DNA from 3 places in the Candidatus Sororendozoicomonas aggregata genome. Region 1 is predicted to be linked to each of the others. Evidence: predicted binding sites of a transcription regulator. Region 1 holds the regulator's gene; each other region holds the start of a gene.
What was found. The regulator FNR, encoded in region 1, switches genes on or off when oxygen is low (the NO sensors DNR and NnrR bind a similar motif). The targets are predictions, from matches to a motif close to TTGATNTANATCAA.
Positions count from the first base shown of each region.

Region 2: the regulator FNR is predicted to act here: its motif matches at 3,458-3,471, upstream of petA (ubiquinol-cytochrome c reductase iron-sulfur subunit).
Region 3: the regulator FNR is predicted to act here: its motif matches at 10,597-10,610, upstream of V4C51_RS10795 (OmpW/AlkL family protein).

Region 1 covers NZ_JAVLSP010000145.1:209-5,373, forward strand. The annotation lists gene V4C51_RS16865 (PhoX family protein) at 105-2,138, shown strand; gene fnr (fumarate/nitrate reduction transcriptional regulator Fnr) at 2,712-3,473, shown strand; gene V4C51_RS16875 (TraR/DksA family transcriptional regulator) at 3,561-3,887, opposite strand; gene ttcA (tRNA 2-thiocytidine(32) synthetase TtcA) at 4,069-5,001, shown strand.
Region 2 covers NZ_JAVLSP010000011.1:37,573-49,994, reverse strand. The annotation lists gene nhaD (sodium:proton antiporter NhaD) at 1-584, shown strand, start outside; gene V4C51_RS03870 (cytochrome c1) at 802-1,560, opposite strand; gene V4C51_RS03865 (cytochrome b) at 1,560-2,795, opposite strand; gene petA (ubiquinol-cytochrome c reductase iron-sulfur subunit) at 2,795-3,385, opposite strand; gene djlA (co-chaperone DjlA) at 3,636-4,445, opposite strand; gene murU (N-acetylmuramate alpha-1-phosphate uridylyltransferase MurU) at 4,516-5,184, opposite strand; gene V4C51_RS03845 (aminoglycoside phosphotransferase family protein) at 5,181-6,239, opposite strand; gene V4C51_RS03840 (LPS-assembly protein LptD) at 6,868-9,708, shown strand; gene V4C51_RS03835 (peptidylprolyl isomerase) at 9,711-11,009, shown strand; gene pdxA (4-hydroxythreonine-4-phosphate dehydrogenase PdxA) at 11,006-12,016, shown strand; gene V4C51_RS03825 (hypothetical protein) at 12,097-12,279, shown strand; gene V4C51_RS03820 (conjugal transfer protein TraD) at 12,269-12,415, shown strand.
Region 3 covers NZ_JAVLSP010000051.1:96-12,517, forward strand. The annotation lists gene V4C51_RS10745 (tRNA-uridine aminocarboxypropyltransferase) at 121-795, opposite strand; gene recA (recombinase RecA) at 945-1,985, opposite strand; gene V4C51_RS10755 (CinA family protein) at 2,062-2,625, opposite strand; gene V4C51_RS10760 (hypothetical protein) at 2,735-2,971, shown strand; gene rnhB (ribonuclease HII) at 2,999-3,610, opposite strand; gene acnB (bifunctional aconitate hydratase 2/2-methylisocitrate dehydratase) at 4,105-6,696, shown strand; gene V4C51_RS10775 (hypothetical protein) at 6,826-7,098, opposite strand; gene V4C51_RS10780 (hypothetical protein) at 7,252-7,782, shown strand; gene mmsB (3-hydroxyisobutyrate dehydrogenase) at 8,118-9,005, shown strand; gene V4C51_RS10790 (OmpW/AlkL family protein) at 9,232-9,924, shown strand; gene V4C51_RS10795 (OmpW/AlkL family protein) at 10,675-11,331, shown strand; gene V4C51_RS10800 (RCC1 domain-containing protein) at 12,156-12,422, shown strand, end outside.

The DNA.
Region 1 (5,165 bases):
ATCTACCTGACATAAAACTATCACTCAAATGAAATATCTATGTCGTTTAATTGTGCGGAAAAAATACGGCAAATTTTGTATTAACTGTGGGGTAGAAAAAGTTAATGAGCCAGCAAACCAGTGATCCAAAAATTTATAACAAGAGTTCCAACCCATCCATTACGCAGGTCATGGAAAAGGAAGTCTCTCGTCGTTCTGTGCTAAAAGGCAGTGCCTCCCTGGCAGCTTTTAGTTTTCTATCGGGCCTTGGGCTGAGCGGCTGTAGCAGTGACAGTAGTGACGACACGCCGGTGGCTGGTGGTATTGAGCTAGGGTTTGACTCTATTGCCGGAACAAAAATAGACGCAGTTTCTGTACCGCAGGGCTATACCGCGCAAATTCTGGCACCATGGGGCACCCCCCTGAATAACCAGGCTAATGACTGGGACCCTGATGGTAACAACACCTCAACAGACCAACTTAATGCCATGGGTATGAACCATGACGGCATGCACTTTTTCCCTCTGAAAAATAGCGCCACCGAAGGCTTGTTATGTATTAACCATGAGTATATTAACTGTGATCACCTTCATCCCAATGGCCCAACTTCCCCGGGTGATAAGCGCCCGGCTGAGGAAGTTCGCAAGGAAATAAATGCCCATGGCATATCTGTCGTCCATATAAAGCTCGAAGACGATCAATGGCAGGTCGTTAAGAACAGCGACTACAACCGCCGCTTTACCGCAGGAACCACCATGGCTGTTACCGGCCCCGTTGCTGAAAGTAGCCTTGAGCTGTTAAAGACGAAGTACACCACAGAAAAAGGTGACCACAAACTGGCTCGCGGAACCAATAACAACTGTGGTAACGGTCATACACCCTGGGGCACCTACCTGACTTGTGAAGAGAACTGGCCGGATTATTTTATTAACCATGGTACGATGGATGATAAACAAGAACGTATCGGTATCAGCGACTCAGTGACAAGGTACAGCTGGGAAACTGTTGATGATAGGCAAGAAAAAGAAACCGGTGAATTTTCCCGCTTTAATATTACCGAGGGTAACAACCCTGAAGAAGACTTTCGCAATGAGGCCCATGGGTTTGGCTATATTGTGGAAATTGACCCCTATGACAATAAATCCATAGCCACCAAGCGGACAGCGTTGGGTCGTTTCCGCCATGAGGACTGCTCCTTTGGCAAGTTAACGGAAGGTCAACCCGTGGTATTCTATAGCGGTCACGATGGTAAATTTGAGTATATCTACAAATTTGTTTCCGAGGCATTGTGGAACCCGGCCGATGCCAATCCTGTGGATCGCTTAACCGTAGGCGCCAAGTACATGGATAAGGGCACGCTTTATGTGGCGCAGTTCAATGAAGAAGGCAAAGGCCGTTGGATTCCCCTGGTTGAAAGTACTTCCGCGACACCTGTTGGGGGGACATTAGGAGACAAAATAGGCACGCTGGCTGAAATCCTGCTGAATGCCCCACTGGCCGGCGATTTAGTGGGCGCGACAAAAATGGATCGCCCGGAATGGACCGCTGTAGACCCTGAAAGCGGCACGGTTTATGTCACATTAACCAATAATGATGAGCGCGCACAAGGCGATGCGTCCAACCCTCGCCCTGATAATAAATACGGCCATATCGTTCGTTGGAATGAGGGGGCATCAGCGACTGAGTTCACCTGGGACTTTTTCCTGTTTGGCTCCGATGACAGCGAAGATGCGCAAACCAATTTATCCGGCTTAACTGCCAGCAATGAGTTCGGCAGTCCAGATGGCCTCGCCTTTGATGATCGCGGTATTTTGTGGGTACAAACCGACGGTGGTGAAGTCGATAGTACCAATGACCAGATGCTGGCTATTGTTCCTTCAAGGATCAGTGCGCCACAAGATGGCAGTCCTGCCGTTAACACCGATAACCAGGATGAATTACGGCGCTTCTTTGTTGGCCCCAATGGCTGTGAAGTGACAGGTATTGCCTTCTCTGCTGATCACGCCAGCCTTTTTGTTAACTTGCAACATCCGGGTAACTGGCCGCCAGCCAATGGTACAACGGACGCAACAGAAGAGACACCGGTAGGTTTTAATGTGCGTCCACGGTCATCCACTGTTGTAATACGAAAAGTCGATGGGGAGCCTGTGGGCGTATAGCTCTCACTGCCACTTATTTATACCGAAAGGATTTCAAGCTGCTACGCGGCGGCAAGAGAGTGAAGCCCCACAAGCCTGCAAAGAGTGGGTGACTGGGGTGACGATTGCTGCCAACAACCTGCTAGTTTGAAAGGCGACGGGTATCACCGAGTTCAGCTGTTGACCGCTTTCAACTGGTTGGAAGCCTTATTGCCAATGGTGAAGACGACATTTAACAGATGAATTCACGTTAAACAACAGTTCCCAGATAGTCTAGGAGCCTGACCGAGAATAGCCCTTAGCGAGGATTGCGAGAAATTGAGGATAAAATTTCTGTTTCTGAGGAGAATAGCGGGGCTATTTGATGAAGAAGCAGGAATTTTTAGACCAATTTATCGCAACCGCAGTAGCTCGGTTCATTCTCGGACAGGCTCCTGGCTGCTGTTTCGGACTCAGGTCATGGTATATACAAGATCAACCTATTTGATTGATGAGCATATATCCCTTCTTATCGGTATATAACCATTAAATATTTCTTTTTTTTTCCATAGAATAGCCATGTTTCGTCGATAAGACCTTGATTGAGGGCACTCAATGACGTCCAAGCTCACCATCCACCAGCCGAGTCACGTGGCCTGTAGAGACTGTAGCCTTAGCTCTCTGTGTTTGCCTATGGCTCTTAACCTGAAGGATATTCACCAGCTCGACCGTATCATCAGGCGAGGCCGCCCTTTAAAAAAAGGCGCTCACCTCTTTATTGAAGGAGATAGCTTTACCAGTCTATTTGCCGTTCGTTCAGGCGCCATAAAAACCTATAATTCCACTAACAAGGGTGAAGAGCAAATCACTGCTTTTTATCTACCTAGTGAAATACTTGGGCTCAGCGGCGTGGATACCGAAAGCTATCCTGTATCAGCACAAGCCATTGAAACGACGATGGTCTGTGAAATTCCTTTTGGTGAGCTTGAGCTATTATCTGATGAGTTCCCGGAACTTCGCCGTCATATTATGCGGTTGATGAGTAAAAAAATTCGGGAAGACCAGCAAATGATGATGCTGTTATCAAAGAAAAATGCCTACGAGCGGATTGCTACCTTTCTGATTACCCTGGCCAGCCGTTTTCGTCGCAGGGGCTTTTCCTCCCAGTCATTTCGTATTGTCATGTCGCGCAATGAAATGGGCAACTTCCTTGGACTTGCTGTTGAAACTGTCAGTCGTGTATTTACGCGTTTTCAGAAAAATGGTCTTATCTTAGCAATGGGAAAGGAGATAGAGATTCTAGAACCTGCGGCGCTCTATTCTCTGGCCAGCGGCAAAGCAAATAAACAACCGCCTGTTCTGAAGGCTACCGGCTAACCGAAAGCCGCAGCCTGCTTTGAAAAACACAGTGACTGCGGCAACAATGAGAATACTCACCCAATTAATCACGCGCATTTCTCCAGGTTACTCCCTTGCTTGCGCACAACGAATACATAAATCCGCAAAGGGCATAATCTCCAGACGGGCCGGAGAGATTGCGTCACCACAGACTAAACAATAGCCATACTCACACTCATCAATGCGCTCCAACGCTTTATTGATTTTATTGAGCTCAAGCGTTGTCTCATTACCGAGGGCATCCATCACCTCATCATTTTCCCGCTCCTGCGCCTGTTCTGACCAGTCAGCACTCGGTGCCTGTTGCCTTTTTGCCTTAATGCGTCTGACACGGTCATTCAGCTCTTCCCGGCGGGCAATCAGCTGCGCCTTCATCTGTTCATAATCAACCATAACTCTCCCCTGTTGCCAGTGTTATAAATCGGGGGAGTCGGGCAATAAGAGATAACCCTGAAGCGGGGAACTTTCTCGCTCACCCCCCCCCTAAAAAAACGGTGCTTCCTTACTCTTTTTAGGATGATAGTTTTATACTATGCCGCTTTTGAACAAGATAACTGTCGGACACCACACTGTTATGCAAAGCCCCTCATCCCCAAGCACGAAACAGACACGTGTGAACTTTAACAAACTCCAAAAACGTCTTCGTCGTCACGTTGGTCAGGCCATTGCCCACTACAATATGATTGAAGAAGGCGATACGATTATGTGCTGCCTCTCTGGCGGGAAAGACAGCTATACCCTATTGGATATCCTGCTGAACCTGAAGCATAACGCGCCTGTTCACTTTGATATTATTGCTGTCAATCTCGACCAGAAGCAACCCGGGTTCCCTGAGCACGTCCTGCCCGAATACCTTAACTCACTGGGTGTTGACTACCGTATTATCGAAGAAGACACCTACAGCATTGTCAAAGACAAAATCCCCAAAGGCAAAACAACCTGCGCTCTTTGCTCTCGCCTGCGTCGGGGTATTCTTTATCGCACCGCCAAAGAAGTTGGTGCCACAAAAATCGCCCTGGGCCACCACCGTGATGATATTCTGGAGACCTTGTTTTTAAATATGTTCTACGGGGGAAACATGAAAGCCATGCCTCCGAAGCTGGTCAGTGACGATGGTCAGCACATGGTGATTCGCCCACTGGCTTACTGCCGTGAAAAGGATATTATTCGTTTTGCTGAGCAAAAATCTTTCCCCATTATCCCCTGTAATTTGTGTGGCTCCCAGAAAAACCTTCAACGCCAGGCTGTAAAAGCAATGCTTAACGACTGGGACAAACGATTTCCAGGAAGAATTGAAAGCCTGTTCAGGGCATTGCGTAATGTAACCCCCTCTCACCTGGCGGACGGCGACTTGTTTGACTTTAAAAACCTGACCCGTGAAAGCCACCTCAACAACGAAGGGGATACCGCTTTTGACCCTGTTGAATTCCCAGTAGCCTCCACCGATACCATCAACGCGTCACCTGAGCCTGCTGCATCGGCTATGGTGAAGATTGTTAACTTGTAAGGAGCCGGGCACAAATCCGATAAATACAACAAGAGTCCGTCTGTTTTTTTATCACTCCCGCGAGTGCCTGTAAGAGCTGGCAAGCGGGACGTCAGGACACCAGGAGCCTGTCCGAGAATAGACAGCCCTACTGTGGTTGCGATAAATTGGTCTAAAAATTCCTG
Region 2 (12,422 bases), on a different contig from region 1:
CCATTGTTCTCGCTGTATCTTTTGAGAACTTTTTTGGGCTACCGCCGTTTATGGGCATGATGACCGGACTGGCGTTGTTGATGATTTATACCTGGTTCCTGAAAGCAGGTGGGCTGACCAGCAGTCGTCGAATTGACTCACACCATGGTGAAGATATTTATATTTATGAGCGCGTGGCACATGCCGAGTGGGATACCTTGCTGTTCTTCTTTGGTGTTATCTTTTCTGTGGGTGGGTTACGGTACCTTGGCTTTTTAGATCTGGCATCCCAAACCATGTACACCGACCTTGGTGCCAGCTGGACTAATATTATCGCGGGGGTGATTTCTGCCATTGTTGATAATATCCCGGTAATGTTTGCTATTTTGGGAATGAACCCGCAAATGGACGTATTCCAATGGTTACTGGTAACGCTAACGGCAGGTGTAGGTGGCAGTTTACTGTCAGTAGGTTCTGCGGCAGGGGTTGCTTTAATGGGAGCCTCAAAAGGCAACTACACGTTTATGAGTCACCTGCGGTGGAGTTGGGCTATTGCTCTGGGTTATGGAGCGAGCATTGCTGTCCATTTCCTGGTGAATGGTTAACTGTCCGCCAAATTAAGAAGATAAGCGCCCAACACTGTTTTTTGTGCTAGGAGCGTGTCGGGCTTAAGCTTTCGAGCATGAAATTCAGTAGAGCGAGTCAGATTTTTCGATGGATTTCAGGCCGAAATTGCCTTAAGTCCGACAGCCTCCTAGGTGGGGAAGCGTAGCCGGAAGGCTACGCGTTATCCCAATGGAGAAACGGCATTACAGGCAATCATTAATGCACGTCTTTCCAGTATTCACGCTTCAGCAGATAAGCAAATACCAAAAATACCAGCAGGAACAGGAAAACATAAATGCCTAACTGTTGACGCTCCGTGCGCATTGGCTCAGCAGAGTAGGACAGGAAGTTGGTCAGGTCATACATGGCCAAATCAAACTCTTCCGGTGTCATACTTCCTTTACGCTTTGGATCTACCACCAAACCACACATTTTGTCCCCCGTCAGTGGGTCACGCGCTGTTGGATCTGCGCCCTGACAGGTATCAACCTGAACCCCTTGAAGTTCCATTAATGCGTGAGGCATGCCTACATCAGGAAAGACCTTGTTATTCACGCCCCAGGGACGTTTAGGGTCCTCATAGAAAGAGCGCAGATAGGTGTACAACCATTCTTCACCCCGCACACGGGAAACCAGTGTCAAGTCAGGCGGTGCGCTACCAAACCATTGCTTGGCTTCTTTGGCATCCATACTGTTGGTCATCAGGTCACCAATTTTGGCGCCCTTGTTAAAGACCAGGTTGTCCAGCATCAAGTCATGGGGAATACCCAGATCATCAGCTACCCGCTCATAACGCTGAAAGCCAGTGGCGTGACAGCCTGAGCAATAGTTCTGATACAGTGCCGCGCCACGCTGTAATGACGCCTTGTCAGAATGGTCTGTCTCAATGGGGTCCAGTGGGTAACCGCTGCCACCGGCAGCTGCCGCCATCCCCGAAACAAGGGTTAACATCAGAGTCAGAAATACGTGCTTCATTATCCGGTCACCCTCTCCGGTACAGGTTTAGTTTTCTCCCATCGGGTATAAAATGGCATCAACAGGAAGAACGCGAAGTAAAGTAGTGTACACAGCTGCGCAACCAGTGTTCTGCCTTCAGTGGCGGACTGGGTGCCAAGATAAGTCAGAACCATAAAGACGAGGGCAAAAATCACCGTGCTCGTCTTGCTAATCCAGCCTTTGTAGCGCCAGGATTTCACTGGGCTGCGGTCCAGCCAGGGCAGAACAAACAAAATGGCTATGGCACCACCCATGGCAATAACGCCACCGAGCTTCGCTTCAATAAAGCCAATATCAAAGGTAATGGCTCTGAGGATGGAATAAAATGCGCCGAAATACCAGACAGGGGCAATATGCTCGGGTGTTTTAAGACCGTTAGCCTGCTCAAAGTTAGCGTACTCCAGGAACATGCCACCCATCTCTGGCATAAAGAACACGACGCCACAGAATACAAACAGGAACACAACTACACCGACAGTGTCTTTTACGGTGTAATAAGGGTGGAAAGGAATACCATCTAATGGCACACCGTCAGGCCCTTTGTTCTTCTTGATTTCAATACCGTCCGGGTTATTGGAACCCACTTCGTGCAAGGCAATAATGTGCAGAAACACGAGGCCCAACAGGACAATAGGCAGCGCAATCACATGCAGCGCAAAGAAGCGATTGAGGGTAATGCCGGAAATCAGGAAGTCACCACGGATAAATTGCTGAATATCCGCCCCTATCACCGGAATGGCGCCAAACAGGGAGATGATCACCTGTGCGCCCCAGTAAGACATCTGTCCCCAGGGGAGCAGGTAGCCCATAAAAGCTTCTGCCATCAACACCAGATAAATAGCCATACCAAAAATCCACACCAGCTCACGTGGCGCACGGTAAGAACCATAAATCAAGCCCCGGAACATATGCAGATACACCACAACAAAAAACATGGAGGCACCCGTGGAGTGCAAATAACGGATGAGCCAGCCGTACTCCACGTCCCGCATAATGTATTCCACCGAGGCGAAGGCCTGCTCAGCGCTTGGCGTATAGCTCATGGTCAGCCAGACACCGGTCAGTAGCTGATTGACCAGCACTAACAGTGCCAGGGAGCCAAAATAGTAGAAGAAGTTAAAGTTTTTTGGTGCGTAGTATTTGCTGAGGTGATCTTCCCAGACTTTTGTCACTGGTAGCCGGGCATTGACCCAGTCTAATAATTTCCCTGACATTATGCAGTCCCCTCACTACCGATTATCAGAATATCATTTGTCTCAAATACATAGGGAGGGATTTCCAGGTTGGTAGGGGCCGGTACACCTTGATACACACGCCCTGCCAGGTCAAAGCGAGAACCGTGACATGGACAGAAATAGCCCCCTTGCCACTTGGCATCAAACTCCATGGGCTTGACCTCTGGCATAAACTTGGGTGAACACCCCAGGTGCGTGCAAATCCCCAATAATACCAGATATTCGTCTTTTAATGCCCGCGCCGGATTCTTCGCGTACTCAGGCTGAGTCGACTTTTCAGAGAGCGGGTCACGTAAACGGTCATCTTGCGTTTTCAGTGTCGCCAGCATCTCCGGTGTTCTTCGTACCACAAAGACCGGCTTGCCTCGCCATTCGTAAACCACCTGTTGACCCGGTTGCAGCTTGCTGACGTTCACCTTCACTGGAGCGCCAGCCGCTTTCGCTTTGGCACTTGGATTCCAAGACTTTACAAAAGGTGTGGCTACCCCTACAGCTCCAGCGGCCCCGACCACTGAAGTTGCTGCCACGAGGAAGCGGCGTCGGCTAGTATTTACGCCGTTATCACTCATCAATGACTCTCCCACTGAATTCACTCTATTAATGTCATTCTTGTATCGATGATTTTTTATCAGTACCGAATATTGTCGTGTATCAAAATCACCTTACTTTCTGAGGGTAATGATACTTCTTTTGCTTAGTTCGAAAAAGTCTATGTGGAGTGTCAGTCAAAGAATTACGGAAAGTGCGTAAAACCTTTTACTTTGAGGACGGTGAAGAAGGTGAGGAGAAAGGTGAGGCATGCGCAGCAAGCCCCTTGTGCTATTTTTTACGATGCAGCCTGATTTTGTCGTATGCCCCCTGAATCTCCTGCGTCTTTTGTTTGGCTACCTCCATCATCTCCTCTGGTAAGCCTTTGGCAACCAGCTTGTCGGGGTGGTGCTGGCTCATCAGTTTGCGGTATGCCTTCTTTATTTCCGCATCGGTCGCGGTGCTGGCTACGCCCAATACGTCGTAAGCATGTTTCAGCTCATCAGCGGTGCTGGAGCGCTGGAAATTACCCTGATGACGCGAATGCCCCTGATAAAAAGACCTTTGTGCCAGAAAGCGGTTGTGCAACATGTCAAAACTGAGACTACTAATACCTAGCGTACGACAGATAGAGCTAAACACATCTCGCTCTGCCTGTGTTAAATCCCCATCGGCATACGCTGCCTGTAGTTGTATCTCAAGAAACATTGGAATCAAGGTGGTGGAGCCTGCAATCTGACGAAAGGCGCGAATAGCCTCTTCAATATTCGTATCAACTGCCTTGCCCTGGTTGAACAGCTCAATCGCCATGCGGCGCTGGTGATGAGATAACCGCATTTCCTGCATAATGGTGGAGGCCATTTGAATCTCGTCTTCACTGACACGACCGTCAGCTTTGGCCAGCCGCCCCATCACCAGGAAGGTGGCATTAAAAAAGGCACTTTGTGCCTGCTGCCGGTCAAAGCCTGTGCGACGCGTATTACGGGGGTTGTTCTGGAGGTAATTGTTGTTGATCCAGGCGCCGAGCATGCCTCCAAACAGAGCACCAAATGGTCCACCAAACGACAACCCTAAAAAGACACCTATCAGTATCGCGGTCATGAAATATTCTCTTACCTCCTGGCCAGACTCTATACAAACGGTTTTTAATGGATGTAGGGTAGTTGAAGGACTAACCTGTGCTCAACTGCTTTTCCAATTGTTGCAGCCGCTCCAGAGTGCCGACATCTACCCAGTGCCCTTTGTAAAGTTCACCGGAAACCTGTTGATGAGTCATTGCCCGGCGCAACAAGGGGATCAAACTGAAACGGCCTGGCTGACAGTGCGCAAACAAGGCTTTAGAGAGCACGCTGATACCACTGAAGGTGTGCAGCGGTGAACCTTGCTCTGAGACAAAGCCATCGGAACAGGCAAAATCCCCCGTCGTCTTGAACGACGGGTTATCCACCAGCACAAGGTGAGCCTGACCTGGCAAAGGGCGGCGTAAATTTTTCATGGGGTAGTCGGTATACACATCGCCATTAACCACAACGAAGGTGTCCTGGTGCTCCGTCAGTCTGGGCAGTGCCTGTAGAACTCCTCCACCGGTCTCCAGTGGTTCCGTTTCGGCGCAATAGCTCAGGTTCACGCCCCAGCGAGCACCATCACCCAGAGCACAGAGCAGTTGCTCACCGAGCCAGCAATGATTGATCACAATATCATCAAAACCCGCTTTTGCGAGGTTTTCAATATGGTAAACAATCAGAGGCTTACCCAAAACCGGCACAAGGGGTTTGGGCATAGTCAGTGTTAATGGCCGCAGACGCTTTCCCAACCCGGCAGCCAGTATCATCGCTTTCATGCTGTACTCACTTCTTTTTTAACCCGGTCAATACTGGCTGACAATACTGGCGCCACCCGCTCGCGCAACCACTTGGCATGGTGTTTCAGTTCCGGGTATTGCTGACAGGCAGTGATCACATAGTCCAGTGTTTTGGGGAGTTCGCCTAAATAACCTGAGCGACCATCCCGTAGCCATAATCGGGAAAAAATGCCCAGGCATTTCAAGTGGCGCTGAAGCCCCAGCCAGTCGAACCATTGCTTCTGGGTTGTTGTCGATACCTGTGCCAGTTCCGGCATTCCATTGGTGAAAAGTTGGAACCATTGATTCACTTTCTCTTCCGGCCAACAGTGATAACAGTCCTTCAACAAAGATACAATGTCGTATAACAAAGGCCCGTGTAAAGCACCTTGAAAATCAATCACCCCTAACTGACCATCAGGGCATAACATCAAGTTACGTGAGTGATAATCCCGGTGAACAGTCACCCGGGGCTGTGCCAGCGCACTAGTGACCAGGTTATCAAATAATCGATGCAATGCCTGTTTTTCAGTGGCACTCAATGCCAACCCCAGCAGCCCCTCCAAAAACCATTCAGGATAAAGAGACAACTCAAGCCGCAACAGGGGTTCATTATATTCAGGTAACGTGTCGGCAGGTAGTTGCTGGATGTTTTTTAGTACGCCTATAGCTTCACTGTACAGGCTGTCGGATGACCCTTTATGAAGTCGATCACCCAGCAGGCAGTCACCAAAATCCTCCAACAACATAAAACCCCGTGCCAGATCAACACTGTATACTTCAGGTACTTTGATCCCTTCTTGTTTCCACTGCCTGGCAATAGTAACAAACGCTGCGGTGTCTTCTGTTTCAGGGGGTGCGTCCACGGCAATAACTTCGCCATGCACGCCCTGAACCCGGTAGTATTGACGAAAGCTGGCATCGTTGCCCATAGGTTTTAACAGGCTGGCTTGCGCGCCCGGTGCCAGTTGCTGTCCCACCCAGGTGGCCAGCTGGCTGTGTCGCTCAGACGCCTGTGAGCTTCGGAGAGCTTGACTTTTTTGCTTGTTTACCATGAACTCAACGACCCTGCTCTGTACACCTGGTTTGGGAAACGCTTACGGGTAATTCTGCCAGCACTTTATTGTGCGACATTGCGCAACATGAATGGTGCGACATGAATGGTGCGACATGAATGACTCGAAGCGACACAGTGTTAGAAGATTTCATTGAAACTATACCAATTGCATTACTGGACTACGACTACAAAGGTAACAAATTTTCCCTTCATTGCACGGGTAATTGGTATTGACAGCAATCAATGGTAAGTTATTGCATAGGAGCCTGTCGGACTTAAGACAATTTCGGCCTAAAATTCAGAAAGTGCGGCCAGGATTTTATGCTCGAAAGCATAAGTCCGACAGGCTCATAGGAAATTAAGAATATCACAGACTGAAAACAAATCGTTGACTGAAAACATCCCATCCCTGAGGGCGGATGCTCTGTTGCCTGTTCTGACGTCTGTTGTCGGATTCTTTTAAGAATCTACTGATAATCTAATAGCCATCATGCGCTGGTGAGGGCATCGAAAATCATGCTCAGTGCAATGCACCTTACGCAGGCTGATCATTAGGCGTATACTCCAGCTACTTTAAACAGGCACGGTCAGTGAATGTAAAAACCCGCCCCAGGATTGTCGAACTTATGGAGATGCATCCATTACCTTTCACGCCCAAGACGCTGGCTTTGGCGATTGCCGCAGGATTGCTGGTCAGTCAATCGGTAACAAAAGCCCATGCCGACAGTCCACCCGAAAATGAATGGATCTGTTCTCCCGATGCGCAAGGAGGCTGGTCCTGTGGCTTGGCGCCAAAAAAGAAAAGTGCGATCAAACGCTCCCCTCTGCCCGCGGAGGTAGTCACCGTTAATAACATTGCCCCTGGCATGCAAAAAGATACCGCAAAAAAAGTATCAGCAAAAACCAGGACCGCGCCTCCTGCCACAGAAACAGTGGCAGTAAGCCCGGCACAAACAGCCTTGCGGAAAACGCTTGACTGGGTACCGGCTTCCCAGCTGACACCTGCTCAGCGCGCTGGGCAGCAATTTTACAGCTGTGGCGCCTACATCGAGCCTGAGCGCCCGGGAAAAGATTTCAAGGGCAACCCTGATACACAGCCCATTCATATTGACGCGGACGATGTGAAATATGACCAGGAATCCATCGCAAGACTCAACGGCAATGTCACACTCCGTCAGGCTAATCGCCTGTTTGAGGGCGACAACCTGACTCTCAATAAACTGGAAAACACAGCAACCTTCAGGGGAAATACACGCGTCAGGGAACCCGGCCTGCTGGTATTAGGTCAATATGGCAGCGCCAACCTGAATACCGGAGAGGCTACTGTTGATGATGCGGCCTATGTGGTCCATGCCAGCAATGTCAGGGGGCAGGCAAAACGGGTTGTCCGTAATGGTGATGCCACCATAGAGCTGACGGATGCCACTTATACCAGCTGCCCGCCAAGTAATAACGGGTGGCTGTTATCTGGTCAGAAGGTCAGACTTAATCCGAACACGGGCTTTGGTTCAGCAACCAACGCTACAGTTAAGGTGCATGGGATTCCGGTACTGTACACACCTTATATCTACTTTCCCATTGATGACCGCAGACAATCCGGCTTTCTCTACCCTACCATTGGCTCCAGCAGCAACAATGGCTTTGATGCGTCTATTCCTTATTATTTCAACCTGGCCCCCAACTACGATGCTACGTTGACGCCACGTATTATGTCCAAGCGGGGAGCGCACCTTGAAGGTCAGGCACGTTATCTCACGGCGCAAAATAAAGGTGAGATAGGTGCTGCCGCTCTGGCAGGGAAAGATGCCTTGAAAAAGGAAAACCGCTATTACGATCAACAAAGGTGGTTAATCAGCTGGAATCACACAACGACACTGACACCCCGCTGGACGATGGGTATTGATTATGCCAATGCCAGTGACAAACAATATATTGATGATTTTGGCACACAGCTGAACCTGAGCAGTTCAGGCCCTCTCAACCAGCGGGTGGGGACAAAATATCTGGGCGGGGATGCTGACCATGACTGGCAGCTGAAACTCGATGCCCATAAATTCAAAAACATGAGTGAAACCAGTGACGACCCTTACGACAAGCTGCCACAAATTGAGCTTAAGGGCACCTGGTTTACTGCTGCTGAAATCAATGTCAATTATCTCGTCGACTACACCCGATTCTCCCGTAGCGATAACTGGCACTACGTAAATGAGGTGCCTGACCCTGACTTTAACCCCGGGGATGACGTCAAAAAAAGCCTTTACGACCAGGGCTACGGTATTGAGCGGGCTGAAGGTGACCGGGCGTATTTTGAAAGTGGGGCCAGCTTCCCATTCACTGCCAGCTATGGTTTTATTACACCGGCAGTGAAAGTTCAGCATGTTCAGTACTCGTTGACCAACCTGAACAAGCAGGAAGTGATTGACGACTTAAAACACTACGGCTTCAAAGAAGACGACTACACAAAAACCCCTAGTACAACAGTACCGACTTTCAGCCTGGACTCTGGCCTGTATTTTGACCGGCAAATCACCTTTGAAGAAACGGCCTATACCCATACCTTTGAGCCGCGCGTGAAGTATCTTTACGCGCCCTCTGTTGAGGGGCAGGCAATGAACCCTGTCTTCGACACCGCATTGATGGATTTCACCTACAGTTCCCTGTGGCGTGACAGCCGTTTTACTGGCTATGACCGCCTTGGTGATGCTAACCAGCTATCCATTGGTTTCTCCAGCAGCTTGCTGAGGGAGAAGGACGGCTTCGAACGCCTGCGCTTTGCTCTGGGTCAAACACTCTATTTTAAAGATCGCGACGTTTATATTGACCCTCGGACAGGTGAGAAAAATAAAATCCACTGGGATATTAATGAACAGGAGCAGTACGCTCGCCTCAAGGATGAAATGGAGGAACCAACATCTCCGCTGGTCTCTGAGCTGGTCTACACTATCAACCGGGCGAGCAGTGTCCAACAGGATCTGGCCTGGAATACCAATAGCAACCAGTTGGATAATTACGGTATTTATTACCGCTATCACCCGCAGTCCCGAAAAGTTTTTAATATTGGCTACCGCTTCCGCAGTCAAGCTGACCGTTATGTCAAGGATGAGTTTGATAACAACGTGATAGACAGTGCCGGCCATTACGAGACTGCATCCAACGACTTAAGCCTCAGTGATGTCTCCGTTGCCTGGCCCATAAACAACCAGTGGTCAGCACTCGGTCGCTGGCAGTATGATTTCACCAACAAGCGAAACTTTGAGGTGATGTCGGGTATCGAATATAACAGCTGCTGTTACCAGTTGCGTGTGCTGTGGCGCTCCTGGATAGAGCCGGATGACAATATTGATCATCCAACCAAGAAAAGTGGCGTCTTCCTGCAATTTGTCCTGCGTGGACTGGGAGGGCTGTCAAGTGGTTCCGTTTCCAATTATCTCAGTGGCATACAAGGCTACGAGCAAGACGAGAAGTAATCATGAAGGGATTGAAGCAATTAATAGTTACGGCTTTATGTCTGCTGGCTTTTAGCAGCCAGGTAGTCAATGGCAAAGTAATACCCCTGGACGCCATTGTCGCCGTTGTCGACAAGGATGTGGTGATGAAAAGTGAGCTTGACAACCGGATGGCTGCTGTCAAACGGCAGCTACAAGGGCGTAATATCCCCATGCCTCCTGACGCCGTTTTGGCTGAACAGGTTCTCGAGCAGCTGATTCTGGAAAACATTCAGTTGCAAATAGGACAACGTGCTGGTATCAACATTGACGACCTGACCCTGAACGATGCCATTAGCAAGATTGCCCAGCGCAACGGTATGGATTTGCAGCAATTTAAGACCAAGCTGGAATCTGATGGTATCTCTTTTGCCCAGGCGCGGAATGATATTCGCCGGGAGATGATTATCAACCGTGTACGCCAGCGATTGGTGGCAGAACGTGTGCATATCAGTGAACAGGAAATTGATAACTTTCTTAAATCCCCGGAGGGCCAGTCCCAGTTGGAAACCGAGTACCGTCTGGGACATATTTTGATACCCACCCCGGAAAATGCCAGCCCCGCTCAAATCAAAGCGGCTCAGAAACAAGCAGATGAGGTGATGGCACAGCTGAAAAAAGGCGCTAACTTCCCAGAATTGGCACTCACCTACTCGAAAGGACAAAATGCTCTCCAGGGAGGGGATCTCGGCTGGCGTAAGGCGGATCAGCTACCGACACTGTTTGTCGAACAGGCCATGACCCTGGAGCAGGGGCAGGTGTCCGGCCCTGTGCGCAGCCCTAATGGTTTTCACATTTTCAAACTTCTCGGTTTGAAAGGGGATGTTAAACATGTGCAAGAGCAGGTAAATGTGCGCCATATTCTGATAAAGCCCAATGAGATTCGCAGTAATCTGGAGGCTAAAATGCTGGCGGAACAGCTATACAAGCGCATAGAGAATGGGGAGAGTTTCAGTGAACTGGCCAAAGCCTATTCAGACGATACGGCTTCAACCCTTAATGGAGGAAATCTGGGCTGGGTGAATCCAGCGTCTCTTGTTCCCGAGTTTCAGGTGGTGATGAAAAATGAGCCATTGAACACAGTGAGTCAACCCTTTAAAACAGCGTATGGCTGGCACATTCTGGAAGTCCTGGGTAAACGCAAGTCTGACATCAGTGACGAGGTGCTTCGTAACCAGGTGCGTACACTGCTGGGCAACCGCAAATTTGAAGAAGAACTATCCGTCTGGTTACGTGAAATCCGCAGCCAGGCTTACGTTGAAAACCGTTTGAAAGAAAAATGACAAGCACTTCCCATCCCATCCCCCGGCTGGGTATTACTGCCGGGGAGCCTGCGGGTATCGGTCCTGATCTCTGTCTGGCTATTGCCAGTCAGGCATTCCCGGCACAGCTTGTGATCATTGCTGACCCTGAAATGTTGGCAGCGCGTGCGCATACCCTGGGTTTATCCATTGAGTTCACTTTGTTTGACCCTGAAGAGCGGACACCTGCGAGGCCAGGGGAACTTATTGTCCTGCCGGTACCCCTGGCCGCCCCCTGCCGCGCCGGCATCCTTAATACAGACAATGGTCACTATGTGCTGAAAACACTGGAGATTGCCGCCCAGGGCTGCGTTTCCGGTTTATTTGATGCCATGGTAACGGCACCTGTAAATAAAGAAGTGATTAATAATGCCGGTATACCTTTCAGTGGACACACTGAATTTCTGGCCCGGCAAACACACGCTGAAACCGTGGTGATGATGCTGGCGACGAAAGGTCTTCGAGTTGCCCTGGCCACCACTCATCTCCCGTTGGCACAAGTCCCTGGTGCTATTACCCGGGCATCACTGACCACCGTTATCACGATTGTTGATCATAATCTGCGAGATAAATTTGGTATTGCTCAGCCGCGTATCTTGGTCTGTGGTTTAAACCCCCATGCGGGTGAAGGCGGGCATATGGGGATGGAGGAGATCGAAACCATTACGCCTGTCATTAAAGAACTTAACGCAAAAGGTATGAATCTGGTTGGTCCTCTCCCGGCAGATACCCTGTTTACGCCAAAACACCTGGAACATTGTGATGCGGTCCTGGCCATGTACCACGACCAGGGATTGCCTGTATTAAAGTTTAAAGGATTTGGTCATGCGGTGAATATCACCCTGGGTCTGCCAATTATTCGTACATCTGTCGACCATGGTACTGCTCTCGATTTGGCCGGCAGCGGAAATGCTTATAATGGCAGTTTGCTGGCTGCAATTAGCGCAGCCCTTGATATGGTCGTCAGAAGAAGGCCAGGTGACCTGTAATAGTGAACTATTGCCAGGAGCCTGTCGGACTTAAGACAATTTCGGCCTAAAATCCAGAAAGTGCGAGAAAGTGCGAGAAAGTGCGAGAAGCTGAAAAACTAAGTCAGCAATTATTCAAGAACAGTAACGACAAAAACCGGTTTATGGATAAAATACGAAATCAGCTTGTTAATAAAGTGTCCCAAGGGCTAAAGTCACCTGACGTTAAACTAAAAGAAGAACGAATTATCAAGCAAGAAAAGGAGATAGAAAATGCCAGATGAAATACTCAAGCTAAATACTCCAGGAACCATTATAGAAGTTTCCCGGGAGGAAGCTGAAGAACTGGGAGCCTTTGAAGAGGATGCTCTCAGTGAAGAGGATGCATTGGACGCGATTGAAGAAGAACAAGAGGAATAGGGATGGC
Region 3 (12,422 bases), on a different contig from region 1:
GTCGGGCTTAAGCTTTCGAGCATGAAATTCAGTAGGGCGAGTAAAAAGGAGAGGGAGGGATACAGGCTTGCGGAATATTCTGGCGCTTTAAAATGCTTAACCAGACAGCAGTGATAAATTTTATACAACCCCCTTTGTGATCCGGCGAACATCAAAGTAATTGTCCGGGCGCTGCCCCAACTTCGCACCTTCGTAACGGTCGCAAAAAACCTGTAGCAGGCTCATCATGACCGATGCCTGCTGAACATCCCCCTGGCTGTCCAATACTGCCGCAGCTATTTCCGCTGTACACAAATGGTGATGGTGCTTATTTCGCCGCAACGTATAAATAGAGGATGTATTCGACAAAAAGCTAAACAGAGGCAGGTGGTGTAGATAGAGACTTTTCCGATAGATCTTGCGCGCCTGCTGCCAGGTAGCGTCAATAATAATAAAAACAGGTCTTTTCTTGTTTTTTTTAAATGATACAGGCGTAAAGACAGGCTGCTTAGCCACAGCATAGATAGAGGGAAACACCAGGCAAGGCTGGTAAGTTGAATCCCTTAGCAAGCGAAGCAACAGGGTGTCGGGTAATACACGACGCCAGATAAATACACGTGTCTTTGGCATTGAAGCCCTTATTAACCATCCCGTATTTGTTGACTTGGCAGGCTCATTATCATGCTGAATAATCCAGAATGTTATGGCACTACTGAGCGTGGGGATAATGTCGCACAAGCAGGCAAACAACGGTAAATGGCACTCATTACACTGCTTATCTGGCTGTTTTTGCGGTTGCAAACACCCTTGTTTCACTGCCGTCTATCCCACGTATTGATGGTCACACGATAAAACTGATCAAAAAACAATCAACAATGCTTACACACAAAAAGCCGCCAATTCCATATCAGGCAGCTTCCCGGGAATATTGATCCTGAATTCAGGTTGATGGCCAGCGCCGCCGTTTATGACAACTGCTCATCTTTAACGCCTTCCTCTTGCACATCTTCCGGCGCACCAACACTGAGCAACTCGCCGCGAATCAACCCTTCAATTTCCGTTGCAATGTCCGGGTTATCCTGCAGGTACTGTGATGCATTCGCCTTTCCTTGACCAATCTTACTGCCTTTATAGGCATACCAGGCACCGGATTTATCCACCAGCTTCAGCTTAACCCCCAGATCAAGCACTTCTCCCATACGGTAGATACCCTTACCATACAGAATCTGAAACTCAGCTTGACGAAAGGGCGGAGAGACTTTGTTTTTGACGACCTTGACACGGGTTTCATTGCCAATGACCTCGTCGCCATTTTTCACGGCGCCCGTCCGACGAATATCCAAACGGACTGACGAGTAAAACTTCAGCGCATTCCCTCCCGTGGTGGTTTCCGGATTACCGAACATGACCCCGATCTTCATACGAATCTGGTTGATAAAGATAACCAGGCAGTTGGCCTGTTTAATTGAACCGGTAATCTTCCGCAAAGCCTGAGACATCAAGCGGGCCTGCAATCCCACATGGGCGTCCCCCATATCCCCTTCAATTTCTGCTTTTGGCACGAGTGCTGCCACGGAGTCAACCACCACCACATCGACGGCCCCTGAGCGCACCAGCATATCGGTAATTTCAAGGGCCTGCTCACCGGTATCTGGCTGAGAAACATACAGATCATCAATGTTCGCACCAAGCTTTTTGGCGTACTCAGGATCAAGGGCATGCTCAGCATCCACAAATGCACAGGTGGCACCCTGCTTTTGTGCCTCGGCAATGACACTCAACGTTAACGTTGTTTTACCGGATGATTCAGGGCCATATATTTCAACAATACGCCCCTTAGGCAAACCACCAATACCGAGGGCAATATCCAACTGCAAGGACCCTGTTGAAATAGAAGGAATCGCTTCTATTTTCTGATCCCCCATACGCATAACCGTGCCTTTGCCAAATTGTCGCTCAATTTGTCCTAGGGCTGCAGCCAATGCTTTTTTTCTGTTCTCATCCATTATGTAATACTCACCTGTACCAGTTGCAAACGGGAAACCCCTATTTAAACACATACTGTATATTTGTCCAGCGTCATTACCCACTGCGCCTGATGACAGCCACCACACCTTCGAGTGCTGCCACCATCGACTGGTATCGTACCTGCTGACGGTCTCCGGGAAAATGATAACACCGCGCCACCACCTCATCCGAGGATGCCCAGGCCACCCACACTGTGCCCACGGGTTTATCCGCTGAACCACCGGCAGGACCGGCAACGCCTGTAACAGCCAGCCCTATATCAACAGTGAGTTGTGACCTGACACCCACGGCCATGGCCCTGGCTGTTGCCTCACTCACGCCCCCCTCAGAGGCCAATACACTTGCGGGCACCTGCAATAGCGATTGCTTGACCGCATTAGAGTACGAAACAATGCCTCCCTCAAACCACCGGGAACTACCCGGCAACCCGGTTAACACCGCACTCACCCAACCACCAGTACAGGATTCAGCCGCAGCCATCCGCAGCGCCTTTTTTAGCAGCGCATTTGAGACGTTCCGGGCTAATACCTCAAGCTGTTGTCGCTCGTTACTCACGTTACCCCCTCCTTGGCATGATACCAATGCGGTCAAACTGTCCCCCTGTAAGGTTGTTGCCACTATCAGCGCACCCGCCCCATATAAACAACATAGACCAAGGTCTACTATTCAAAGACAGTGCGCCATCGCTAAAATAGCCTCCAAGTTGACGTAAACAAGGAGTAACACCATGACCTTAGGAAAAGCTTGCAGACAAATGATCGGCGCTGTCTATTTCTCAAGCACGGCATCCAATATCCGGGTTCGTTTTGAACAGCTAAAAAAGACAAAAATCCAACTGCCACGCTGCTTTGACAGCTCGAACAGGCAAAAACACCTGTGGCAACGGAAAATGGAAGGGCAACCACCACACCCGTGTTACATGCCAAAAACGCACAAACCTGCGCCCTATAATAGCCGGTGGTAGTGAATCCATGGGGGTACGGCCACGCCGTCAACGGCCAGATTCATACAATTCACGCACCGGTCTAAAGGAGCGACGATAAATCACCGCAGGTCCGAGCGAACGCAATGCTTGCAAGTGTGCCTTGGTGGGATACCCCTTATGACCGGCAATACCGTAACCAGGGTAGATCTTATCCAGTTCTGCCATTTCACGATCCCTGGTAACTTTGGCAATAATTGACGCCGCCGCAATTTCGGCCACTTTACTGTCGCCTTTGACAATAGCCTCTGCCGGGCACGCCAAAGACGGACATCGATTGCCATCTATTAATGCCAGCTCAGGCTTAACGGACAACCCTTCAACCGCACGCCGCATCGCCAGCATCGATGCGCGCAAAATATTCAGTTGATCAATTTCTTCCACATCCGCACGACCTGTACACCAGGCCAGACTTTTTTCGCAAATGGTATCAAACAATACCTCCCGTTTTTTTTCAGACATTTTTTTAGAGTCATCCAGACCATCAATGGGGTGGTTACTGTCAAGAATAACGGCTGCCGCTATCACCGGCCCGCACAGGGGGCCTCGCCCCACTTCATCGACACCGGCAATCAACCGGATTGTTTTCTCACAGGGAGTCGCTGGACGTTCCTGGTACATGGGGTATATTACTCTACAAGGTCATCAGTAGCCGTCTAGGAGGCTGTCGGATTTAAGACAATTTCGGCCTAAAATCCAGAAAGTGCGGCCAGAATTTCCGATCAATTTGCTTAAATAGGTCAACTATTCGCACAAATTGATCGAAAATTCTGACTCGCCCTACTGAATTTTATACTCGAAAGCATAAGTCCGACAGGCCCCTAGTTGTCTTATCGTCCAAAAAAACTTCCCCCCTTCGTGCTATTATTCACCTGAAAAATAGTGATCATTTCGTCGATTACTTAACTTGAATACCGCCTTTCGCTATAATGCTCGCGCTGCAGGTCACCCCCAACCAAAAAAGAGGGTGCTATTCAGTGGATTTTGTCATGCGCTCTTGCCAGCAGAGTCCAACAGCGTCCAGTGAAAAGCACCCCTGATGCTAAAAAATCATAAATTGTCAAAGCTGGCACTGACCACAACGCCAGCCCTGCCATCCGAATGAGGGCCATTCCATGCTAGAAGCTTACAGACAACATGTTGCAGAAAGGGCTGCTGAAGGCATTCCTCCCAAACCACTGAATGCTGAACAGGTAACTGATCTGGTTGAATTACTGAAACACCCCCCGGCCGGTGAAGAAAGCACACTGCTGGATCTTCTGGAAAATCGCATTCCACCCGGTGTCGATGAAGCTGCTTATGTGAAGGCAGGTTTTCTGGCAGCGATCCTCAATGAGGAAACCAGCTCTGCACTAATTAGCAAAGAAAAAGCAGTAAAACTACTGGGCATGATGCTCGGTGGCTACAACGTCGCTACCTTGGTCAAGCAGCTCGATGACAGCAAGCTGGGCGAGCTGGCGGCTGAGCAACTGAAAAAGACCCTGCTGATCTTTGATGCCTTCCATGATGTGGAAGATAAAGCTAAACAAGGCAATCCCCACGCCAAAGCCGTCATCCAGTCCTGGGCCGACGCCGAGTGGTTCACCCGTCGCGATAAGGTTGCCCAAAGCATTAAAGTCGCTGTTTTCAAGGTAGCCGGTGAAACCAATACCGATGACCTGTCCCCTGCGCCAGACGCCTGGTCCCGCCCGGACATTCCACTGCACGCCAGGGCCATGTACAAAATGACCCGTGATGGCCTGACGCCTGAGGAACACGGCAAAATTGGCCCACTGGCACAGATCGAAGCCGTTAAAGCCAAAGGACTCCCCGTTGCCTTTGTGGGCGATGTGGTGGGCACTGGCTCTTCCCGTAAGTCAGGCACCAACTCTGTGCTGTGGTACTTTGGTGAAGATCAGCCCGGCGTGCCCAACAAACGCGCTGGCGGGATCTGTATTGGCGATAAAGTGGCCCCTATCTTCTATAACACCATGGAAGATGCTGGTGCCCTGGTATTTGAAGCCCCCGTTGAAAAACTGCATATGGGTGACATCATTGATATTCGCCCTTATGAAGGCAAAATCCTGTCCCAAAGCGGTGAGACGCTGTCTGAGTTTACCCTGAAATCTGAGGTTATTCTCGACGAGGTACAAGCAGGGGGTCGTATCAACCTGATTATCGGGCGTGGTCTGACCGAAAAAGCCCGTGAATCGTTGGGCCTGGGTCAAACTGACGTATTCCGCCGCCCGGTATCTGCCGGCGAATCGGACAAAGGCTACACCCTGGCACAGAAAATGGTCGGCAAGGCCTGCGGTGTTGCCGGCATCCGCGCCGGCCAATACTGCGAGCCCAAGATGACCACCGTCGGCTCCCAGGACACCACCGGCCCCATGACCCGTGATGAACTCAAAGACCTGGCCTGCCTCGGTTTTTCCTCTGACCTGGTGATGCAGTCTTTCTGTCACACCGCGGCCTACCCCAAGCCCGTGGATATTGAAACCCAGCACACCCTGCCCGATTTCATTATGAACCGTGGCGGTGTGGCCTTGCGTCCGGGCGATGGTATCATTCACAGCTGGTTAAACCGTATGCTTCTCCCCGATACAGTGGGTACCGGAGGTGATTCCCATACCCGTTTTCCCATGGGCATTTCTTTTCCCGCAGGTTCAGGACTGGTAGCCTTCGCCGCCGCTACAGGCGTTATGCCCCTGGATATGCCTGAATCTGTCCTGGTGCGTTTCAAGGGTAAAAAACAATCCGGTATTACCCTGCGCGACCTGGTGCATGCCATTCCCCTTTACGCCATTAAACAAGGCTTGCTGACCGTTGAGAAAAAGGGCAAGAAGAACATCTTCTCGGGCCGTATTCTGGAAATTGAAGGGCTCGAGGACCTGACCGCTGAACAGGCTTTTGAGCTGTCTGATGCCTCTGCCGAGCGTTCCGCTGCCGGTTGCACCATCACGCTTTCTGAAGACTCTGTTGCGCAATACCTGAAGTCCAACATTACCATGCTGCGCTGGATGATCAGTGAAGGCTACGGCGATCCCCGAACCCTTGAACGCCGTGCGGTAAAGATGGAGGAATGGCTGGCTAACCCGCAACTGATGCGTGCCGATGCCGATGCTGAATACGCCGCTGTGATTGATATCAATCTGGACGAGATTAAAGAACCCATTCTGTGTGCCCCGAACGATCCTGACGATGCACGGACGCTGTCTGATGTTGCCGGTGACAACATCGACGAGGTCTTCCTTGGTTCCTGCATGACCAATATTGGTCACTTCCGTGCCGCCGGCAAACTGCTCCAGCAATCTAAAGAAGCCCTGAAAACGCGCTTCTGGATGTCACCACCGACCAAGATGGATAAAGAGCAGCTCATGGAAGAAGGCTACTACAACATTTACGGTACCGCCGGTGTGCGCACAGAAATCCCGGGCTGTTCCCTGTGCATGGGTAACCAGGCGCGGGTGGAAGCCGGCGCGACGGTACTGTCCACCTCCACCCGCAACTTCCCCAACCGGCTAGGCGACGGTGCCAATGTTTACCTGTGCTCTGCCGAGCTGGCTTCGGTGGGGGCAATTTTGGGCAAAATTCCAACATCTGACGAGTATATGGCTTATGCCAAAAACATCGACAGCATGGCCGGTGATATCTACCGCTACCTGAACTTTGACCAGCTGCCGTCTTATCAGAAAGCCGCCGACAGCATTATCGCCAGGGTCAGCTAAGCGTAAGCAGCTTGACCACAAGTGACACCCTCCCCGCCATGAAGAGGGTGTCGCAAAAAGGTTAAATGCGCCTGTTTGAACCTCTGCCATCATTCCTGTGAAGGCACCAATCCATTGCCAGCCGTAAAGTCACGGCGTTGAGGAGATGACGAAAGCGGCGGTGATGATACCACTTTTGCGACAGTCTTCAGAAGTACGGGGTTTTCCGCGCTGTCGATAAAACACCGGCGCGGTTACTGTCTGCGCGACCGGCGTCATTTCCCGAAGGGTAAGATCCACTGTCATGGTGGATGGCTGCCTTACCGGAATGACGAACCGTTGGTATTTTCTGAGAAGCGGCGACCGGGTATTGACGGATTTTCCACGCTCACCACGGTCAGGGTCACTACCTGAAAATAACATCCACAAGGGAGTTAATGGCTATAATCTCAAAGCATTGTTTTCGTTCATAGCAAGCTGGCACCTTTTATGTATAGAATTTTCTTTAGAGGTGACTCAAGACCTCCTGAAGTGATTTTTAAATTGGGTTTTATTCCCAGATTCCCGAACTTTGAAATGATCCAGCAATATAATGATGAGGGCATTGCTTATGATTTTTTTCCATACACTTCAGTGTGCGTTACACCTGATTTTGATGTTGCGGCGCTTTTTCCCAAGCACGGTGGCACGGCAAGTTTTATCTACGCGTTACTATTAGATGTGAGGCAATGTATAAACGGGCACTACCATCAGGTGGTCACCCGAATAGGCAAACATTTTGACGCGGATCCTTTTCTCTGGTTTGCTCAGGAACACTGTATCGGGAAGATAAAAAGTGAGAGCATTCATTTTTGCCTGGCTATTAACAGACACCATGAATCTGTTGAATCAAACTGGCATACTGCCTATCACATTCATTCAGGCAAAGAAAATATTGGTGTTAAAATGCCTAAAAACATCGCCATTAATGACAGAAAAAAACTCTCATTACTCATCAAAGATTTTTTTAACTATTGTTTAAGCCAGGTAGGACTTACAAAAAGAATCACGCCTTATACCAGTGGCTACACCGAAGTGGGGGGTATGCAGAACAATCTCACCTGGTAACAGAATGCTTAAACGCTGTTTTTACGGCCAGTTTACTGTTTTACCAATCGACTCTTCTAACAATACTATTGCGCTGCCAACCTTGAACGCCAACCCGGCGTTGAAACGTCTCGCAATAGCTGCGCTATTGCACAAATTGATCGAAAATTCTGCCCGCACTTTCTGAATTTTATGCTCGAAAGCATCAGTCCGACAGGCTCCTAGTTAGAAAAGACGATTGGTATTATCAGACCGTTAAAGTGCTTTTTCACGTTATTATTGGAAAGATTGGCAGGCTATCTGCCAAGATGGGCTTTGTAGAATGACTGTCAGAAATCAATGCTCAAGGATCATTCATGAAAAAGATTGCTTTTATTGGTCTGGGTAATATGGGGTTGCCCATGGCGGTGAACCTGGTATCAGCTGGCTTCGAGGTATACGGCTATGACCTTGTGCCTGATGCCGTAAAACACTTTGTTGATAAAGGAGGGAAAACCTGTGACGCCATGCAGGCACGGGTCAGCCAGGTGGATGCGGTGGTCAGTATGCTGCCGACGGGTAAACATGTGAGTGAGTTATATTTGGGAAAAGACGGACTCCTCTCTCATCTCCCTGATAATGGCATGGTAATTGACTGTAGTACCATAGAAGCGGCTATTGCACGACAGGTGGCAACAGCCGCTCGGGGCCAGGGGGTTGCCTTTATTGACGCGCCCGTATCCGGCGGTATTGCCGGAGCAAAAGCCGGGTCACTGACCTTCATGGTGGGCGGAACCGAACAACACCTGGAAAAAGCCCGCCGCTGCCTTGACGCCATGGGGCAGGCGATTTTCCATGCCGGTGCTCCGGGGGCGGGCCAGCTGGCAAAAATCTGTAATAACCTGCTGCTGGCAGTATTGATGACCGGCACGTCAGAGGCCTTGAAGCTTGGGATGGATAACGGGCTTGATCCGGCAGTACTGTCTGACATCATGAAAAAAAGCTCAGGAGGAAACTGGGTGCTTGAAAAGTACAACCCGGTTCCCGGGGTCATGCCGGCGGCACCGGCCAGTCATGAGTATCAGGGGGGGTTTATGACCAGGCTGATGGCAAAAGATCTCAGCCTGGCCCTGGGAGCGGGTGCTGCCAGTAAAACACCGACACCCATGGGGGCACTGGCCAATCAGTTATACCGGCTTCATGCCACCGATGCAGGGGACTCGTTGGACTTCTCCAGTATTTTTACCTTTTACCACAGGGATTAATTGGTACTTTAGTTTATTAATTGAAAATAAACAGTCAGTAAGGGTCTGTAAAAAAAGATACCTATCAAGGCAGCGGTACCATTTGCTGTCTACTTTGTATAGAGAATCTGGTGGCCACAGGCGTTGTGTTGTCTGGCTTCAGAGTGACGACGTAACAATTGTCCCTATGCCATTGGTTAACTATTGTTCAAAAATACAGAACTGACTGTTTGCTGGAGATACAGGTATGAAAAAGTTGCCTTTCGTGGCAGCCGCTGTTGCCTCAGTGGTTGCACCCGTGGTTAGTGCCTACCAAGGGGGAGATATGATAGCCCGGGCAGGGGTGGCTTATGTAGTGCCAGGCAATGCCAGTGCAGCGGGTGGCACAAATGTAAAAAGTCAAGGAAGCTCTCACACTTTAGCAGGCAAGGTTAATTTAGACGATCCGAGCAATGCCGCGCAGCTGGGGTTAGGGTTCACCTATATGGTGAATGATCGGTTTGGCGTGGAACTGTCCGGCTTAACCCCCTATAAGCAGAAGCTGAAAGGAGAAAGCTACGTTGATAATAAGCATTATGCCGTGAAAGTTGGCAGCATTGAGGCAACACCTGTCAACCTCATGTTACAGGCCTATCTGCTCAATAGTGATAACCCCTTTCAACCTTATGTGGGTTTTGGGGTAAACTACACCCATTACAAAACCAGCAAAGACCAATTCGACAAGGTGGATGCCAAAGATACCTGGGGAGGCGCTGCCGAACTTGGTGCTGACTATAAGCTCAATGATAACTTTGTAGTAAACGCGGCAGCTAGTTATAACCAGTCGGCTGCGGACATTAAACTATTTAATGCTTACACCGAAGAGCAATTAGCAGGCGAACTTAAAAACGTAGCCATGGACCCCTGGGCCTTCCGGCTTGGTATGGGTTATAAGTTCTGAGCGGTTTAAAACGTCGGCCTGCCGTGTCTTACCTGAAAAGGGCAAAGGGAAGACAGTCACATTGAAACACGGGTTCTTCTTTAAAGGCACCTTTTATAGACTATAGACCGACTTATAGACCGACCAGATGCTGGTGTTGGCAGGTGCTGTTGAGACTGCCCTGATTACTCCAGGAAAGCCCTCTGAACCGTTTGATCTTATCCACAAGTTTTGTTGGCCTGGAAAGGGTTCATTAAAACCTCTTGCCTGATCATACGCCAAATGCCAGCACCGGCTGAGGTACTGGGGAAACATTAGATTTCTCCAGTACCCTTACCTCTCAGGTAGCGGTAATTTACATTATGCCGCCATGATTCCCACATACCGCCATCATCCCCTTATTCCACCGTCATCCCCGGGAAAGCGGGGATCATCCACTGTCTTGGTGGATTCGTGCCTTCGCAGGAATGACGAACTGCTGGTATTTTCTGAAATGCCGCCACTCTTACCTCTTACCTCTTATCACAACAAAAGCGGTACTTTAGTTTATCCGCTTAAAGTAAGAAAAAAGTAAATATCTGTAAAGATTAAGTCTATCCAAGCAAACCTGTCATTTGCTGTCTACTTTGAACTATCTGGAACCAGCAAGTATCGTGCCGCCTTTTTTCTTGTGGCGAAGAAATAGTTGCCTGCTAGCCATGGATCAAATGTTATTAAAAACACACAACTCGTTATTTATAAACACAACTGACTGTTTTCTGGAGATGTAAAATGAATAAGAAAAAGTTGCCTTTAGTTGCAGCTACCCTTGCCTCACTGGTTGCGCCAACGGTCAGCGCCTACCAGGAGGGAGATATGATAGTCCGGGGAGGGGCGGCTTTTATTACCTCTAAAGAAAAAACGTTTTCTTTAGGGACTATTGCTTCCAAAATAGAGAAACCCAGTGGTAGTATTCAACTGGAAGCTGCATTCACCTATATGCTGAGCGACCGGTATGGCTTCGAACTGTCCACTTCAACACCTTATAAACACAATTGGAATGTTGATTATAATGAACAATTTAGTGGCAAAGCGGCCACCATTAAAGTGATGCCTGTGAACCTGGTTGTGCAAGCCTATCTGCTTGACGAAAGCAATCCCCTTCAGCCTTATGTGGGCTTTGGCATTAATTACACACACTACAATGTGGAAACTGAAAAAAGTACTGAAAGTAAATTAAATGCCAAGGACACTTGGGGAGGGGTCGCTCAGTTTGGTGCCGATTATATGCTCAGTGACAGCCTTATGCTCAATGCGGCGGCTACTTACAGGCAGTCAGAAACAGACCTTAAAGCGAATGATGATAATCAAGGTGTATTAGTAAAATCGAACGGTGTCAGCCTCAGCGCCTGGAGCTTCAGGATTGGTTTAGCTTATAAATTTAACTGATGTTTTGTCCCGAAGTTCAATGATTTCACCTCTTTTCAGCTACACCTGTGTAACGTGTAGATTGTCAGGAGCCTGACCGAGAATAGCGCCCGTAGCGAGGATTACGAGAAATTGAGGATAAAAATTCCTGCTTCTGAGGATAATAGTGGGGCTATTTGACGAAGAAGCAGGAATTTTTAGACCAATTTATCGCAACCGCAGTAGGGCAGTCTATTCTCGGTCAGGCTCCTAGTGGCAATACTTTATGAACTGCTCGTGTCTCTGCGGGTAGTTCATAATCACTTTATAAACCTGACCAAAATAAAAGGCATGAGAACTAAAGCTGCAATGACCTTTTTTGGAAAGAAAAAAACAGTCACTATCAAACCATCACCTTCTGATCAGTCTATCAAGTCAGTGCTGATTAAAAGACAGTTGTTCTGGCACTTACCCAAGCGCACCCTACCACAATCTGCCGGTTTTTTCTGACTAAACCCTGAGCAGCATACTGCTGAAATCTGTCTACACTACGGTGTATCCCAATAACTATTTCATCGAGTTCTCAGGTAGAGGGATGCGGCGTATTGCATTCTCTGTTTTAGCGCACCACGAAAAGGTCAGTCACCCTCTGTGCTAGGAGCCTGTCGGACTTATGCTTTCGAGCATAAAATTCAGTAGGGCGAGTCAGAATTTTCGATCAATTTGTGCGAATAGTTGACCTATTTAAGCAAATTGATCGGAAATTCTGGCCGCACTTTCTCGCACTTTCTGGATTTTAGGCCGAAGTTGTCTTAAGTCCGACAGGCTCCTGGGTGTGCTGCTTACTCTCAGATAGGATTTCAAACATGATGTTGAAAAAAAGTGATCATTTTTTGCGCGTTGTCGGTGTAACAATTGCCGTTACTTGTACGCTTATCTCAGCTAACAAACTTTATGCGCAAGACACTTCAGCCACTCAACTATTGGCTTGGGGCAGAAATTATCATGGTCAGACCGACATACCTGTGGCGGCCCGCTCAGGCGTCAGTTCCATTGCTGCGGGAGGGGACTATACGCTTGCCCTTAAAAACGGGCGGGTTCTTGCCTGGGGGATTGATACTCATGGTGAAACT